DNA from 3 places in the Neobacillus sp. MER 74 genome. Region 1 is predicted to be linked to each of the others. Evidence: predicted binding sites of a transcription regulator. Region 1 holds the regulator's gene; each other region holds the start of a gene.
The links. The regulator CtsR, encoded in region 1, represses protease genes until heat stress. The targets are predictions, from matches to a motif close to ATGGTCAATAAAGGTCAAACA.
Positions count from the first base shown of each region.

Region 2: M3610_RS02370 (ATP-dependent Clp protease ATP-binding subunit) is a predicted target of CtsR. The motif match lies at 3,125-3,145, and genes of this name have one in related genera.
Region 3: clpB (ATP-dependent chaperone ClpB) is a predicted target of CtsR. The motif match lies at 872-892, and genes of this name have one in related genera.

Region 1 is NZ_JAMAUV010000019.1:11-6,160, forward strand. Features, by position in the region: partial or broken rRNA gene M3610_RS21685 (23S ribosomal RNA) at 1-117, shown strand, start outside; rRNA gene rrf (5S ribosomal RNA) at 345-461, shown strand; gene M3610_RS21695 (CtsR family transcriptional regulator) at 653-1,114, shown strand; gene mcsA (protein-arginine kinase activator protein McsA) at 1,140-1,688, shown strand; gene mcsB (protein-arginine kinase McsB) at 1,690-2,760, shown strand; gene clpC (ATP-dependent protease ATP-binding subunit ClpC) at 2,778-5,219, shown strand; gene radA (DNA repair protein RadA) at 5,426-6,150, shown strand, end outside.
Region 2 is NZ_JAMAUV010000001.1:484,159-490,308, forward strand. Features, by position in the region: gene M3610_RS02345 (hypothetical protein) at 366-560, opposite strand; gene M3610_RS02350 (YkvS family protein) at 811-999, shown strand; gene M3610_RS02355 (DUF6254 family protein) at 1,070-1,189, opposite strand; gene M3610_RS02360 (CPBP family intramembrane glutamic endopeptidase) at 1,335-1,946, shown strand; gene M3610_RS02365 (YkvI family membrane protein) at 1,979-3,028, opposite strand; gene M3610_RS02370 (ATP-dependent Clp protease ATP-binding subunit) at 3,222-5,375, shown strand; gene M3610_RS02375 (M3 family oligoendopeptidase) at 5,426-6,150, opposite strand, start outside.
Region 3 is NZ_JAMAUV010000001.1:648,519-654,668, reverse strand. Features, by position in the region: gene M3610_RS03220 (Crp/Fnr family transcriptional regulator) at 1-299, opposite strand, end outside; gene M3610_RS03215 (YjzC family protein) at 569-748, shown strand; gene clpB (ATP-dependent chaperone ClpB) at 905-3,502, shown strand; gene M3610_RS03205 (YjzD family protein) at 3,538-3,723, opposite strand; gene M3610_RS03200 (alpha/beta fold hydrolase) at 3,959-4,681, shown strand; gene M3610_RS03195 (hypothetical protein) at 4,761-5,600, shown strand; gene M3610_RS03190 (ComZ family protein) at 5,693-5,881, shown strand; gene M3610_RS03185 (beta-ketoacyl-ACP synthase III) at 6,045-6,150, shown strand, end outside.

The DNA of each region.
Region 1 (6,150 bases):
ATTTCCCATAGCGCAAGCTAGTAAGAACCCTGAAAGATGATCAGGTTGATAGGTCAGAGGTGGAAGCGTGGTAACATGTGGAGCTGACTGATACTAATCGTTCGAGGACTTAACCAAATAGAAAAGCGGAAGCGTCCGCTTAGCAACGTATGGCCTGGAGGGCTTTGACTGAGATAAAGGAAACACGAAGAGCGATAGCGATTCGATGTTGACTTATCGTAGGGAAAAGACCGAAGGACACTAGTTGCTGGACGCTGGAGCTAGACAATTATATAGGTGAACTCAAGTTTACAAACTTCTTCTGCATTATCTAGTTTTGAGGGAATGATACCTCAACCAAATAGTCTGGCAGCAATGGCGAGAAGGTCACACCCGTTCCCATACCGAACACGGAAGTTAAGCTTCTCAGCGCCGATGGTAGTTGGGACACGCGTCCCTGTGAGAGTAGGACGTTGCCAGGCACCAAGGACAACCTGAAAAGGTTGTCCTTTTTTGTGTTCCAAACAAATTAAGAAGATACTTTTTAATCAAACCTAGGTTTCACATTGGCGAGATTTGGAGAAAATCATTAGTAGTGAATCGTTGCATCTACATAAAAAATTCAGTATAATTTAGTCAAATATAGTCAAAGTCAGAGAATGGGGGTGGGAAGATGAGAAACATCTCTGATATTATTGAAAAATATCTCAAACAAGTATTGGAATTAAGTGAAAGAGACCTAGTTGAAATCAAACGAAGTGAAATCGCAGACAAATTTCAATGTGTTCCATCTCAAATTAATTATGTAATCAATACCCGTTTTACGATTGAAAGAGGATACATCGTAGAAAGTAAACGGGGCGGCGGTGGGTATATACGGATCATGAAGGTCCAGTCTCATGATCTTGCTCATTTAATTGAACAATCACTCGCACTTATTCAAAGCAGGATTAGTCAAACCAGTGCCGAAGATGTTATATTCAGACTCGTTCAAGAAGAAATTGTCTCGCAGCGGGAAGCGAAAATTATGCTCAGTGTAATTGACCGATCCGTTCTTTATATTGATCTTCCATACCGAGACGAATTAAGAGCGAGAATGCTAAAAGCAATGCTTACATCTTTAAAATATAAATAAATTTTTTCGCTTGAGAGGTGAAAGTATGATTTGCCAGGAATGCAACCAAAGACCTGCAGCCCTTCACTTTACGAAAATTATTAATGGGGAAAAGACGGAAGTCAATCTGTGTGAAAAATGTGCGCAGGAAAAGGGAGAAATGTTTATTTTTAATGGGGAATCTGGATTCGCTTTTAATAATTTATTAGCAGGATTATTAAATATAGACCCTGCTTTTCAAAAACCCAGTCAAAGCCCATTTCATCAAGAGGAAATTCTGCAATGTGATTCTTGTTCAATGACATTTCCACAGTTTTTAAAAGTGGGCCGCTTTGGATGTTCTCATTGTTATGAAGTATTTAAAGAACAATTGAAACCCGTATTACGTCGACTTCATAGTGGGAACTGGACACATAATGGGAAAATACCAAAGAGAATTGGCGGCGGTATCCATCTCCGTAAGCAAATAGATGAATTAAAAGGCACTCTAAAAGAATCCATTGCCAATGAGGAATTTGAGAAGGCAGCTGAGATTCGTGATGAAATACGTCAGTTAGAGAGAAAACTAGCAGACAGCCAAGAGGGAGGGGAATAACATGTCGCTTGAACGGTTTTTAAATCAAGCTGTCAGCTCCTGGATGAGTGAGGAAGGACCTGATTCAGATATCGTCCTCAGTTCCCGTATTCGTTTGGCTCGTAACTTTGATGCATATAAATTTCCAACACTTTTTTCACACGAAGAAGCAAAGATGATTATTGAAAAAATGGAGGAAATATTAAAACAGTCAGACATTCAAAAGTTTGGCCAAATGGAATTGTTGAAAATTAATGAACTCCAGCCCCTGCAGAAAAGAGTTTTGGTAGAAAAACATTTAATCAGTCCAAACCTAGCAGAGGATTCACCACATGGTGCTGTTTTATTAACCGAAAATGAAGAAGTTAGTATTATGATTAATGAAGAGGATCATATTCGTATTCAATGCTTGTTTCCTGGGTTGCAATTATCTGAAGCCTTAGATGCTGCTAATGAAATTGATGATTGGCTTGAAAGTAATATTCAATATGCATTTGATGAGAAGCATGGTTATTTAACCAGTTGTCCTACAAATGTGGGTACCGGTCTTCGTGCTTCGGTTATGATGCATCTGCCAGGATTAATCTTAACACAGCAAATTAATCGAATTATTCCCGCAATCAATCAATTAGGTCTAGTTGTTAGAGGAATTTATGGGGAAGGCAGCGAAGCTTTAGGTAATATATTTCAAATTTCTAATCAAATTACCCTTGGAAAATCGGAAGAGGACATTTGCCGGGATCTCAAGGGAGTTGTCAGCCAGTTAATTTCACAAGAAAGGTCAGCACGTGAAGCATTACGGAAAACTTCAAACATACAATTAGAAGACAGGGTGTTCCGTTCAATGGGTGTGTTATCTAATAGCCGAATTATTGAATCAAAAGAAGCAGCAAGATGCTTATCCGATGTTCGGCTTGGAATAGATATGGGTTATATTGAAAATATGCCTAAGACGATATTAAATGAATTAATGATCCTGACCCAGCCAGGTTTCCTGCAGCAATATGCTGGGGGTTCATTAAGACCACATGAAAGAGATATCCGTCGGGCAGCATTAATTAGGGAACGAATAAAAATGGAGCAAGAAAAATAGGTGAGGAGGAAGAGAATATGATGTTCGGCCGTTTTACTGAAAGAGCGCAGAAAGTTCTAGCATTAGCACAAGAGGAAGCGATTCGTCTTGGACATAACAATATTGGAACAGAGCACATTTTATTAGGATTAACTCGTGAAGGAGAAGGGATTGCAGCAAAAGCTCTTTATGGGCTAGGCTTAGGTTCTGAAAAAATCCAAAAAGAAGTAGAAAACTTAATTGGCAAAGGACAGGAAGCTTCTCAAACGATTCACTATACTCCACGGGCTAAAAAGGTCATCGAACTATCGATGGATGAGGCACGCAAGTTAGGACATTCCTATGTAGGCACTGAACATATTCTCCTTGGCTTAATCCGTGAAGGGGAAGGGGTCGCCGCACGAGTCCTTAATAATCTTGGTGTAAGCTTAAATAAGGCAAGACAGCAAGTCCTTCAACTTCTAGGAAGCAATGAGTCAGGCGGGCATCAAGGCGGTGCATCTGCCAGTGCGAACACCCCAACACTTGACAGCCTTGCACGGGATCTAACTTCGATCGCACGTGAGGGCAGTCTAGACCCGGTAATTGGACGCGGCAAAGAAATTCAACGTGTCATTGAAGTATTAAGCCGTCGGACAAAAAACAACCCTGTATTAATTGGGGAGCCGGGCGTCGGTAAAACTGCGATTGCAGAAGGTCTTGCCCAGCAAATTGTAAATAACGAAGTGCCTGAAATCCTTCGTGATAAACGGGTGATGACTCTCGATATGGGAACAGTGGTAGCTGGGACGAAATATCGAGGAGAATTTGAAGACCGTTTAAAAAAGGTCATGGATGAAATTCGCCAAGCCGGGAATATTATTCTTTTCATTGATGAGCTGCATACCTTAATTGGTGCTGGAGGTGCGGAAGGGGCGATTGATGCATCTAATATCTTAAAGCCATCTCTTGCGCGCGGTGAACTCCAATGTATTGGAGCAACAACTCTTGATGAGTATCGTAAATATATCGAAAAAGATGCTGCATTAGAACGACGCTTCCAGCCAATTCGTGTAGATGAACCAACACTTGAAGAATCAATTCAGATTTTAGAAGGGCTGCGCGACCGTTATGAGGCACATCACCGTGTTTCAATTACAGATGAAGCAATTCAAGCGGCTGTGAAACTTTCGGACCGTTATATCTCAGACCGCTTCCTGCCGGATAAAGCGATTGACTTAATCGATGAAGCGGGTTCTAAGGTAAGGCTTCGTTCCTTTACCACTCCACCTAATTTAAAAGAATTAGAAGTGAAATTGGAAGAAGTGCGTAAGGAAAAAGATTCTGCTGTTCAGAGTCAAGAGTTTGAAAAGGCTGCATCCTTAAGAGATACAGAACAGCGTTTACGTGAACAACTTGAAGAGACAAAGAAGAATTGGAAAGAAAAACAAGGGAAAGAAAATAATGAAGTAACCGTTGAAGATATTGCAAGTGTTGTTTCTAGTTGGACCGGGGTTCCTGTTTCCAAGCTGGCGGAAACAGAAATGGCGAAGCTTCTTAATTTAGAAGAAGTACTTCATTCTCGCGTAATTGGCCAGGAGGAAGCGGTAAAAGCTGTATCGAAGGCAGTCCGCCGTGCTCGTGCTGGATTAAAAGATCCCAAACGACCAATCGGTTCTTTTGTCTTCCTTGGACCAACAGGTGTTGGGAAAACCGAATTAGCCCGTGCTCTTGCTGAAGCGATGTTTGGTGATGAGGATGCGATGATACGGATTGATATGTCCGAGTATATGGAAAAACACTCGACTTCTCGTCTAGTTGGTTCACCGCCAGGATATGTAGGTTATGAGGAAGGCGGCCAATTAACAGAAAAGGTTCGCAGAAAGCCATATTCTGTTGTGCTATTAGATGAAATTGAAAAAGCACATCCTGACGTATTTAATATCCTGCTGCAAGTCCTTGAGGACGGTCGATTGACTGATTCTAAAGGCAGAACAGTTGACTTCCGGAATACAGTCCTTATTATGACATCCAATGTCGGTGCTGAGGCATTAAAACGGAACAAGTATGTCGGCTTTAATATCCAAGATGGCGAACAAGACTATAAAGATATGAAAGGGAAAGTGATGGGAGAATTAAAGAAAGCATTCCGTCCTGAATTCCTTAACCGTATCGATGAAATTATTGTTTTCCATGCGTTAGAGCGGAAGCATCTTGAAGAAATTGTGACTTTATTATCAGAGCAGTTAATTAAGCGTTTAAAAGAGCAGCATATTTCTTTAGAATTAACAGCTGCGGCAAAAGAGAAAATTTCTCAGGAAGGCTATGACCCTGAATATGGGGCACGACCATTACGCCGTGCGATTCAAAAGCATATTGAAGACAGACTTTCGGAAGAACTATTAAAGGGAACATTATTAACCGGACAGCATGCAATTATTGATGTTGATAATGGAGAATTTATTGTTCGTATGGCTGAGAAAACGAGTTTAGTAAAATAGGACTATGTCGTAATATCTATGAAGAGGTACACGTAAATAAAGTTAAATCGTGTACCTCTTTTTCTATCGACTTTTTCAAATGAAAAAATAAAAAAGGTATGGTAACCTGTAAATAGTTAGCAAAATTTGGCTCCTGCACCCAGCGTATTTCGCTATCTGGTGCGTGTGCCTTTTGTTCTTTTTAGTTAAGAGAGGGTCGAAGGATAATGGCAAAACGAAAGACGAAGTTTATGTGTCAGGCGTGCGGATATGAATCGCCCAAGTGGATGGGAAAATGTCCTGGCTGCGGTGAATGGAATAAGATGGTGGAGGAAGTTGAAGTAACAGGTTCCGCGAGAAGAGGTGCATTTGCCCATTCCCAGGGCGGATCAGGACTGTTATCCAAGCCCATGCCGATCAATTCAATTGAAATGGAAAATGAACCACGGATTCTAACGGATTTAAACGAATTAAACCGTGTCCTTGGCGGTGGCGTGGTTAAGGGTTCTTTAGTGCTGATAGGCGGAGACCCTGGAATTGGGAAGTCAACGCTGCTTTTGCAGGTTTCATCACAACTTGCGAATAAAGGAAATCAGGTTTTATACATATCTGGTGAGGAATCGTTACGACAAACTAAACTTCGGGCGGAACGATTAGGTATATCTTCTGAAAATCTCCTCGTTTATTCTGAAACGAATCTTGAAGAAATCAACCGGACCATCGATAGTACCAATCCTAGCTTTGTCATCATTGATTCGATCCAAACGGTCTTTCACCCCGATGTAACAAGCGCACCAGGAAGTGTCTCACAAGTACGTGAGTGTACCTCGGAATTAATGAGAATTGGGAAAACGAAAGGAATTGCGATCTTTATTGTTGGACATGTAACAAAAGAAGGATCCATTGCAGGTCCAAGGCTGTTAGAGCATATGGTGGATACGGTTCTCTATTT
Region 2 (6,150 bases), on a different contig from region 1:
TAAAAATAAACATTTCTCATCATTTAGTCAACTAAATCAATAACTAACTAAAGAGTAATAGTAAAATCATTTCTTTCCAACTATTTTTTCCCAAAAAGAAACAAACATGTAATGCTTATTTACTCTGATGATAATGTTTTGATTTATACAATTGCTAGAATATCATTTTCTTCATATTCAAACAACTGAAAAAGCTAATTTATATTTTATGTCACAAATCTGTCAAAAACAATCAAAATCTTTCATTTTTTTAATAAACATAAAAAATCCTTCAACATAACTTCTACAGCATTTTAGTTATCCGGATTTTTTATTACTATATAGAAAAAGAACTCCCTATTGTGAGAGTTCTTCTGTGTCAGCCATTAACTTCTTGGCTCCTCTAGATATTGATACAATACATCTCCGCCCCTTTGACCAATCCCGCGGAAATGTTTAAAGTCTGCCCTTTTCACTAGCACCTGACGAAATTCCATAAACTGATCATTTGTGACATAATACTCAGAAAGTTCCCCTGACATGAGGCGATTCAATATATCTGTAATCATTTCTTCTGTCATTCCAAACACCACCTTCACCTGATTTTATTTTAACGCAACCGCCTTTCCTTAAGCCAGCATTGTAAATTTCTTCAGCTATATTTGAAAGCGTTTTCTATTCTTTTGTTGCCTTTTTTCTCATATAATTATATTGTTAATAAAGAATTAACATAATTGTCAAATAAAAGGCTTTACGAAACGAAAAAAGTAGTGCAAACTGTTATTTAACTGGATTTTATTTATAGTTTTTGAGGTAAAGGAGAGAGACATTATGAGAAAAGCAGAAGTTGGAAATATCATAGAATTCCGTGGTGGCTTGAAAGGGATTGTTGAAAAGGTAAATGAAAATTCTGTCATTGTCGACCTAACAGTTATGGATAATTATCGTGATTTAGAATTGGATCAGCGGACTGTTGTCAATCACAAAAACTATAAAGTTATAAAAGAAAGCGCTTATTAAAATAATAGTATCCTAGAAAAGGCAGCCCTTATTATGGCTGCCTTTTCTTTTTTGACATTAGCCAAAATAGTTATTGGCCTTTTCCAGCTTCATTTGCCAATTGCTTTTTTGTTTTTACTTTTCCATGTGGATTTTGATCTTGCTTCCGGACAGTCCATTCTCTTTCTTGTTCACTTTTTGATTTGCTCATTTCTTTCACTCCCTTCCTTTTTTATTTTTTTCTTTTCTTTATGTTCTAACCTAACGAAACCGTAAAATTTGAGATGTAATGATTTCCATTCGAAAAACTTATTTGATAAAATATATTTTATGTTTTGTAAAAAGGAGATCGCGTAATGAAGATATTCTTCCAAGACCCGCGCGTACTAATTGGATTAATTATTGCACATATACTTTTATTTTTTTCATTTCATGATAAAGTGATCTTTTGGTATATTTTTGCTGGTTCGATTTTAATCTTAATCGCATATGCTATGTTTCAAGAAGAGGTGGATGATAACGTATCCTTTATTCAGTATATTTTTCTTGGGGCACTTACCGGTTTATTATTATATAGTATCTTTTGGCTTGGGATTCGGGGAATGAAGCTCCTGCATCTACCCTATGATACAAGTCTTAGGAACCTATATAAATGGTTTGCTCCTACAATATTTTGGCAATATATTGCCCTTGTATTAGTTGCAGCCCCAGGAGAAGAACTTTTCTGGCGGGGGTTTATCCAAAAAAGATTGAGCAAAATGTTTAAGCCTGGGTTCAGTATTTTGGCAGCGTCAATCCTGTACGCTTCTGTCCATATTTATGCCGGCTCATTTTTATTAGTACTTGCGGCCTTTATTTCTGGTTTCGCTTGGGGATATCTGTACCTCTGGAAAAAAAGTATGCCTTTGGTGATTGTTTCTCATATCATTTTTGATTTGATGATGTTTATTTTCTTACCTTTGCATTAAAAAGCAGTTGCTCTCCTGAACAACTGCTTTTTTTATTTTTTGACACTTGTTGGTAATGGCTTTATCCAAAGTAAAATAAAAAAAATCATACAAATATACCCAAACAAAGGATATAAATAGGAGAGCAGCGTCCCATAATTTACAAGGCTGATTAAATAAGAAACAACAAAAATGAGTGTTACAGATAGGATTGTCGGAATAGACGAATATTGTTTCAACTGCCGATCGAGTCCAAACACATTTCCAATCACAGAGGTGAAAATTTCTCCATAAATAACTAGAACAAAAATCCAAAATAAAAATGGGGCTAAATTTTTCATGACAATGGCCATTGGGATGTTATATATTTCTAAACTAGGAAGCATGATTAACGAAAAGTGACTTGCAATTAAGATTATAGTTAAAGCAGCCCCTCCAAGAATTCCTCCCCATTTAATCGTCCAATCATCCTTCACCTCTGTAGCAATTGGCACTAAAACTGCTTGAGATAGGCCAAGATTTAAAGCCACATAAGAAAATGGGGCGATGACACTCCTCCAGCCATCATCCGCATGCGGAATAAAAAGTAATTGATCGATAAAGTGGGGCATTTGCACTGAAAAGAGCATTAAGATAAGGCTGAAAGTTATCATAAGTGGAACAACAAATGTATTAACTGCAAAAAGACCTTTTGTTCCAACTAACATGACTAAAAAGGATAAAAAAATGGTCAAGAAAACGCCGGCCGCTTTTGGCAAACCTAACTGCTCCTCAAATACAGCCCCTGCTCCGGAAAGCATGACTGCACTAACTCCAAGAAGCATAAAAAGCATAAAGATATTAATGACACGACTTGGCCATTTGCCAAACAAATACTCATTAAACTCTTGATAGGATTTTGCATTTATATGTGCAGCCATTCTCATTAATTTCGACCCCAATGAAATAAAGAGATATCCGCTCATTATTATACTTATTAAGCCAAAGAAACCAAACCGTGAAAAAAATTCAACGATTTCTTTTCCCGTGGCGAAACCAGCCCCTACTACAGTCCCTACATAGACTGCAGCTATCTGAAACGCTTGCGTCCATTCCCTCTTCACATCATCTCCTCCTTATCATCAATATATGATGATAGGGACAAACAAAGACGAGCTTTTTTTCCTTAATTAGAAAGCATTGCCAAAACATTTCTCTTGAAAGTCAAAAAAGGTCAGAGTATACTATCGACATAAGGTCAAATATAGTCAAAGTCAAACAATATTATTTCATAATTTAATAGGAGGTTATTTACTTATGCTTTGTCAACAATGTAATGAAAATAATGCAAACGTACAATTAAATATGATTATTAATGGGCAGCGTAAGGAAATTAAACTCTGTCATAAATGTTATGCAAAAGAAAAGCAATCTTTAGGAGCAGGGCTGGGTCAAAATATGAACTTTTTCCAAGGTTTCCCATTCGAAGACTTTTTCATGTCAAGTGCAGCCCATGGGAAAGATGACATCAGTCAACCTGTTACACAAACTGGTGGAAAAAGCGGACATAGCAGTTTTATAGATCAATTCGGACGAAATTTAACTCATCTGGCTAAAGCGGGATTAATTGATCCGGTAATTGGTCGTGATGGAGAAGTAAAGCGTGTTATCGAAATATTAAATAGACGTAATAAAAATAATCCTGTCCTAATTGGTGAACCAGGAGTGGGAAAAACAGCGATAGCTGAGGGTCTTGCGCAGAAAATTGCGGAAGGAGATGTTCCTGGTAAGTTGCGTAATAAAGAGGTTTACTTGCTAGACGTTGCTTCCCTCGTTGCCAATACAGGAATTCGCGGACAATTTGAAGAGAGAATGAAACAACTCATTTCCGAATTACAAGACCGGAAAAATATTATTCTTTTTATTGATGAAATCCACCTTCTCGTTGGTGCTGGTTCCGCAGAAGGGTCAATGGATGCAGGAAATATCTTAAAGCCTGCCTTAGCCCGCGGTGAGCTTCAATTGGTTGGTGCAACCACACTTAAGGAGTATCGACAAATCGAGAAAGATTCGGCTTTAGAACGACGCTTCCAGCCCGTACATGTTCTTGAACCAACACCAGAGGCTGCCATTGAAATTTTAAAAGGGATACAAAAGAAATATGAAGATTATCACCAAGTAAACTATTCCGAGCAAGCGATTCTTGCCTGTGTTCACTTGTCACATCGCTATATCCAGGACCGCTTCTTACCTGACAAGGCGATTGATTTACTGGATGAGGCTGGTTCAAAATTAAATCTTAATTCAGATTATCAAAACAATGAACAAATTGAACAACGCTTAAAAGAGATTGATGTTGAAAAAGAAGAGGCACTGAAAGGCGAGAATTATGAAAAGGCTGCTACACTTCGCGATGAAGAAGCCAAACTGGAAAAAGCATTAAATAAGGTTTCAGGTATAGAGAGACCTCTTGTGGATGTATCTCATATCCAAGAAATCATCGAAGAAAAAACAGGTATTCCAGTTGGAAAACTACAACAAGATGAACAGTTAAAAATGAAATCTTTAGAAGAAAATCTAAAGTCTAAGGTTATCGGTCAGGAAAAAGCAGCAAATAAAGTAGCGAAAGCAATTAGACGCAGTCGGGCCGGTTTAAAATCAAAACATCGCCCAATCGGTTCCTTCTTATTTGTTGGACCCACCGGAGTTGGTAAAACAGAATTAACTAAAACACTTGCCGAAGAACTATTTGGCTCAAAGGATTCGATGATCCGCCTAGATATGAGTGAATACATGGAAAAACACAGTATCTCTAAATTGATTGGCTCACCTCCTGGCTATGTAGGTCACGAAGAAGCAGGACAGCTAACAGAAAAAGTACGCAGAAACCCTTACTGCATTATTCTATTAGATGAAATTGAAAAGGCACATCCAGATGTTCAACATCTATTCCTGCAAATTCTTGAAGATGGGCGCCTGACGGATAGTCAAGGAAGAATTGTCAGCTTTAAGGATTCCGTAATCATTATGACAAGCAATGCTGGCGTAGGCCACAAGACCGTTCATGTTGGATTCGGTACAAACGAGGGGATTGAAGAAGCAAGTATCCTTGACTCACTTGGCAGTTTCTTTAAACCTGAATTCCTGAACCGCTTCGACAGTATCATTGAGTTTAATTCACTCAGCAAAGAGCATATCCTTTATATTGTCGATTTAATGATTAATGAGTTACAAGAAATGCTTACGGCACAAAAGATTGAATTAATGGTGACACAAGAAGCGAAAGAAAAACTCGCAAGGCTCGGATATCATCCAGCTTTCGGAGCACGACCGCTCCGCCGTGTCATCCAAGAGCAGCTTGAAGATAAAATAGCGGATTTTATCTTAGAGCAGCCAGAGATTAAAAAATTAACTGCTATTGTTGAAGAAGATGAGCTAAAAGTTGTTTCCCATGTTACTATGGTTAAATAAATAAAAGCGAAGCCCTTCTAGAAATTCTAGAAGGGCTTCGCTTTTTTCATTTATAGTTTTTTATCATCTACAGAGTTTAACCAATTTTCAATCACACCCACTACGGATTCTATACAACCGGCCTCAAATGGCGAGATTAAATTCGCTGCTTCAACTAACTTAGTGAATGACATACTACCGCCTAATTTACATAGTTTAACATAGTCTGCCCATGCCTCTTCTTGATTTTCTCTCGAGCGCTTCCAGAATTGAAAAGCACAAATTTGTGCAAGTGTATAATCAATATAGTAAAACGGTGAATTATAGATATGTCCTTGGCGCTGCCAGAAGCCGCCATTTTCTAAGTATTCATTCCCGTCGTAATCTTTATGAGGTAAATACTTCTTCTCAATTTCACGCCATTGAAGCTTACGCTCTATTGGGGTTGCTTCTGGATTTTCATAGACCCAGTGTTGGAATTCATCAACGGATACCCCGTAAGGCAGGAATAACAGGGCATCACTTAAATGAGAAAACTTGTACTTATCGGTGTCTTCCTTAAAGAACAAATCCATCCATGGCCATGTGAAAAATTCCATACTCATGGAATGAATTTCACATGCTTCGTATGTCGGCCAAGCATATTCAGGAATCTCAAAATGACGACTCGAATAAACTTGGAATGCATGACCAGCCTCATGTGTTAGAACATCAATATCTCCAGAGGTACCGTTGAAATTTGAAAAAATGAAAGGTGCTTTATAATTTTCAATAAAAGTACAATAGCCACCGCCAG
Region 3 (6,150 bases), on a different contig from region 1:
TTCATAATAACGGCTACCTCTCCACTCTCTACGACACGAGCACTTAATAAATATCTGGAAGAAGGAGAAAATAAATTTAATTCACCGACAAAATCACCACTCGAGCACATTCTCAGAGTGAGTTCCCTTCCATCAGGAATGATTTTGCTGATTTGAAGAATTCCACTTTGTACTATGTACAATTCATCAGCAGTAGAACCTTCCTGAAATAAAAAATTCCCTTTTTCAACTTTCTTTATATGGTGAACTGTATCAAAAAGATGGGACAGTGTTACCGGTATTTCTCTTACTGACTGCATACTCATAACCACCTTTAAAGGTACGAAAATTTGTCTAAAAAATTGACAGTCAAGGTTAGATTTACAAGATAATACTATAATTATATTGTTAACAAAGAATAATTAGCAATAAATGAGTAATAAGTTCATACAATCGTCATAACTTCGTGCCGACTTTGTTTATTTCTTAGGAAATAATGTCGATTAGTATAGGAATTTGTAAGAAATGCCAATAATGACAGAGCCTGAAACGGAAATAATAACAATGTGAAGAAAAGGAGGGAAAAAGAATGGGTCAAAATCGCCAGTTTAAATCTGGGAGTAAAGCACCTAATAATGGTGTTTATATTGAAGTGGGAGATACAGGAAGCAATGTCAATAATCCGAAAAAGATTAAGTTAAAAGCAGGGGATGCCTTCCCAGAGACTTCCAATGATGAACGAGTTTGGACATATCAGAGAAAACCATAAATTTAATACAGAAAAGGTCATCCATTGGGTGGCTTTTTCTTTTGTGTAACTCTCGACTAAAGACTGTATTATCTAAACCGAGAAAATTTCCTTTTTAGACGGGATTGTTTTATAATAAAAATAAAGGTCAAACTTGGTCAAAGAGGGTGTTGAAAAATGGATATGAATCGAATGACAGAACGGTTACAGAAAGGAATGATGGATGCCCAATCGGTAGCGGTAAAGAAAAATCATCAAGAGATTGATGAACCTCATTTATTTATCTCGTTAATGGAGCATGAAGATAACCTCATTTCTAGCATATTAGAGAGAGCAGGAGTATCTTCTGAAAGAACCAAAAAGAACCTTATGGAATCTCTGTCAAAAAAACCAGTGGTTACAGGCAGCGGTGTTGAACAAGGAAAACTATATATTACAGCAAGGCTGCAAAAGTTACTTGTAAAAGCTGAAGAATATATGCAAAAATTTTCAGATGAGTATTTATCTGTCGAGCATATTCTGTTAGCTGCGGCATATTCAGATGACGCAGAAATGCGAAAGATATTACGAGCTTTAGGAAAGCAGCCAGAGCATGTTTTACAAGCAATAAAAGATATAAGGGGGAATCAAAGAGTGACATCACAAAATCCCGAAGCAGGATACGATGCCTTAAAAAAATATGGACGGGATCTTGTTGCAGAAGTTAGAGAAGGAAAAGTGGATCCTGTTATTGGACGTGATTCTGAAATCCGAAATGTCATTAGGATTTTATCAAGAAAAACAAAGAATAATCCGGTCTTAATCGGTGAACCTGGTGTAGGAAAAACAGCCATAGTAGAAGGGCTGGCACAAAGGATTGTTCGAAAAGATGTTCCAGAGGGTTTAAAGGATAAAACCATTTTTTCACTAGATATGAGTGCGTTAATTGCAGGTGCAAAATTTAGGGGTGAGTTTGAAGAACGATTAAAGGCCGTATTAAATGAAGTTAAAAAGAGTGAAGGCAGGATCTTATTATTTATCGATGAAATTCATACGATTGTTGGCGCAGGGAAAACGGAAGGTGCAATGGATGCTGGAAATATGTTAAAACCGATGCTTGCACGTGGTGAACTTCATTGCATAGGAGCAACAACACTTGATGAACACCGAAAATATATTGAAAAAGATCCTGCACTTGAACGAAGATTTCAGCAGGTACTCGTCCAAGAACCAAACGTAGAAGATACTATTTCAATACTACGAGGCTTAAAAGAGCGGTATGAAGTACACCATGGTGTAAAAATCCATGATCATGCTTTGGTGGCAGCGGCAACATTATCAGATCGTTATATTACGGATCGGTTCTTGCCCGATAAGGCCATTGATCTTGTTGACGAAGCATGTGCTTTAATCCGGACTGAAATAGATTCCATGCCAACAGAATTGGATGAAGTAACACGAAGAGTTATGCAATTAGAAATTGAAGAAGCAGCTTTAAGTAAAGAGGTGGATGAAGGAAGCAAGTTACGGCTGGAAGTACTTCTAAAGGAACTTGCTGACCTAAAAGAGACAGCTAATGAAATGAAGGCAAAATGGCTGCATGAGAAACAAAGTATTCAGAAATTGCAGGAGAAAAGGGAGAATTTAGAGAAACTTCGCAGGGAACTTCAACAAGCAGAGGATAAATATGATTTAAATCGTGCGGCAGAACTTCGGCATGGTCAAATTCCATTAGCAGAAAAAGAACTGAAGGAACTTGAAACCGCCTCAGTTAAGGATGAAAAATTACTTCGTGAAGAAGTAACAGGTGAAGAAATATCGAACATCGTATCTAGATGGACAGGAATTCCGCTTTCTAAACTAGTCGAAGGCGAAAGAGAGAAGCTGCTCCGATTAGAATCGATCCTTCATGAAAGAGTGATTGGTCAGAATGAAGCTGTAAATTTAGTGGCAGATGCGGTCCTAAGGGCTCGTGCTGGAATTAAAGACCCTAACCGGCCTATCGGATCATTTTTATTTTTAGGTCCAACTGGGGTTGGAAAAACGGAGTTAGCTAAAGCCCTAGCGGAGTCTTTATTCGATAGTGAAGAACATATAGTCCGGATTGATATGTCTGAGTATATGGAGAAGCATGCCGTTTCCCGCTTGATTGGTGCACCTCCTGGATATGTTGGCTACGAAGAAGGCGGACAATTAACGGAAGCTGTGAGGAGAAGACCATACTCGGTTATCTTAATGGATGAAATTGAAAAAGCCCATCCTGAGGTCTTTAATATTCTCCTTCAAGCGCTTGATGACGGAAGAATTACAGACTCGCAAGGGCGTGTAGTTGACTTTAAAAATACAGTGATAATTATGACATCAAATATTGGCTCACAATTTTTGCTAGAACAAAGTGAAAATGAAAGTGAAATCTCTGATGTGGTGCGAGAAAAAGTGATGAGTCAATTGAGGGGGCATTTCCGCCCAGAGTTTTTAAATCGCATAGACGAAACAATTCTCTTTAAGCCACTATCACTAGACGAGATTAAGAATATTGTTGCAAAAATGATGAGAGAATTGCAAAATCGTTTAAAACATCAACAAATAGATATTCTCATCAATGAGGAAGCTAAAGAATTTATTGCTGTAAATGGATTTGATCCAATATATGGTGCTAGACCGTTAAAACGTTTTATCCAAAGAAATATCGAGACAAAACTTGCCCGTGAAATAATTGCTGGAAAGTTACTTGATCAATCCAAAGTGGAGATAGGTATTAACAATGGAGAAATTTCATTAGCTGTTAAATCGTGATCCATAAAAAAAGTCATCCGCTTGGATGACTTTTTTTAATGTTTTGAAACTGGCTCATTTGGAATCAATGCAGTTACTACGTAAATTAGAATAGTTACACCAACTGCAGCAACAGTACCAGTAACGAAATCATATTTTGCACCAGCAGTCATTGAGCTCACTACATATGTAAGCATTTGCACTAATAGAAATGACCAGAAAAGGGTCCAAAAAAATCGCATTATTCTTCACCTCTAACAACCTATTTTACATCTTTAATTATATTATCATATGATTCAGAAATGATAAAGCTAAACTTCCTTTCGTGGTAAGTTGTCCTTTCCGGCTTACCGTGCTCTTCTTCTTTTTTTCCTGCTTGAATTCCATCTGTGCCGCGTATAAATAGGCAAAACCCCTTTCAACTTTAATATGCCGGCATACAATACTGTGAGGAAATATGGAAAAGGAGATTTAACGATGGAAAATCGTAATTTTCAGATGGATACCCAATGGAATATTATTCATTACCCAGAGAAGCCCACAGGATTTGGGATCTTAATACTTGGAGATGAAAGGCATTTTGTCGATGACTGTAAATGCTTTTGGACACAAAACGAAGGTAAGTTGGCAATTATCAACCAGCTAAAAGAAAAAGGGTACACCATTTTTTCCTCGAATCTTTATGGGCGAAACTGGGGAAGCGATAATGCTGTTGAACTCGCAGAGAGGTTATATCAGCATGTAATCCGAAGCGAGATCCTAAATAACAAAATTCATGTTTTGGCAGAAGGTATGGGGGCATTGGTTGCTTTGAAACTAATGGAAAAGATGAAGCACAGGATAAGGTCGATTATTTTACTTAATCCGATTCTATCCTTAAAACATCATCTTGAACAAGAAAAGGAACATAAATTTTTTTATAAGAAGCTACTGAGGGAATTATCATTAGCGCATCAAATGGAGCAGAACGTACTTGAAAACACATTTCTTAGCAGGGAAGAAAACATTAAACAACCATTTGACTGTCCAGTTAAAATAATCCATGTCTTGTCTGGGGCAAAATCTTATAACCAGTCTAAATTGTATCAACAACTAATTAGTGGGTCCGAGATAAATCCAACATTTATTCTTCCAGAGAAAAAACAACGACTAGCGATAATTATGATAAAGTTCTTCAACCGTCATGAATCGGTCTTATAAACTTCATCCTCCCTACAAGAAATAATTCCTTAACGATGCGCATAGGATTCATTAAGGTTAGTGTGGGGAGGAAAAATATATGGACAAGGCAATTCTTTTTGGTTTGTTTGACTTTGTGAATTTTCATATTTGCAAGAGTTTGTTAAATAAAGGGCTGGAGGTCACGGGGATTCATCTAGCAGAGACGGGGCAAATAGAATTTCTAGAAGAAAAAAGGCTTGAAGTAGGCCGTAATGCAAACTTAATAGAAAAATCATTATCCGAGTGGGGGATTGACCAAGAAAAATCCACACCCAATACCAGTCTAATCATTTCAATATATGATCTTTTTATGAGCAAAAAAGAACAAATTTTAGAGGATAAAAATGTAACTAGGCAGATGGTTAAATATCTGGAGGGTAATAGGAATGAAGTTAGCAATGTTCTTATTCTCCCTGTCCAAATGCTGACAAGTACATTTAGGGGTAAGGAAATAGAAGGATTCCTAGATTTAATAAAGGGAGTAGGAAATAATACGCAATCTATTTACTTACCCGCAGTTTATGGCCCATGGCAAACGAATACTTTTTTATTTCAAAAAGTATTAAGTTCAAAATATCAAGAAATAGAGATTACAACTGATGAAAGGGAATGGTCCAATGATGTCCTTTTTATAAATGATGCGCTAGAGTCTATTGTGGATATTATTGAAACAGGAGAGCCAGGTAGTTTTGTGCTTGAAAGCGGCCAGAAGAATCAATGGTTAAGATGTGCTGATTATCTAAATATCGCCGAAAATCATCGGGCGAAAAATGGTTATGAATCATTGGATTTGAATTCTGGCATTGTAAAAGTTTCCGTAAAAAAAGGAACTTCATTAAAAAAATCCATTCAGGAACAAAAGGATCATGTCCAGCGACTGTATGCAAATCAGTTGTAATGTGTCCTGATTTTTGTATAGAATATGTTGGAAATAGGGATGATGAAAGATAGGATTCATTTCGCTAATGACATTTAGAAGGAGATAATATGATTAGTCAGGATAAATCTTTAGAATTTATGCAGATCGCGATGAAATACTTACCAGAGGCTAAAGAAGAATTGGACAAGGCTGGTGTTGAATTATCAATGGATTTAATTCAGCCGTTTATGAATCTTTTTTCAAAGGTTATGCAAGAGGCATACGAACTTGGTTTAGCTGAGGGGCGTAAAGAAATGTAAAAAGAAATAAGCTCTCGGATGCGGGAGCTTATTTCTTTTTTAATATTTGACTTAAACAGTTGCTTAAAATGGACATTATTTGATAAAATTAGGACCAAGTCATAATAATTGATATTAAACAATAGGATATAGAATTTTGTCATAAATAAAGGAGATGGACCGTATGAGAGCAGGGATTGTAGGTATCGGTAGGTATTTACCAGAGAAAATTGTCACCAACAAGGATTTAGAAAAAATTATGGATACATCTGATGAATGGATTCGTACAA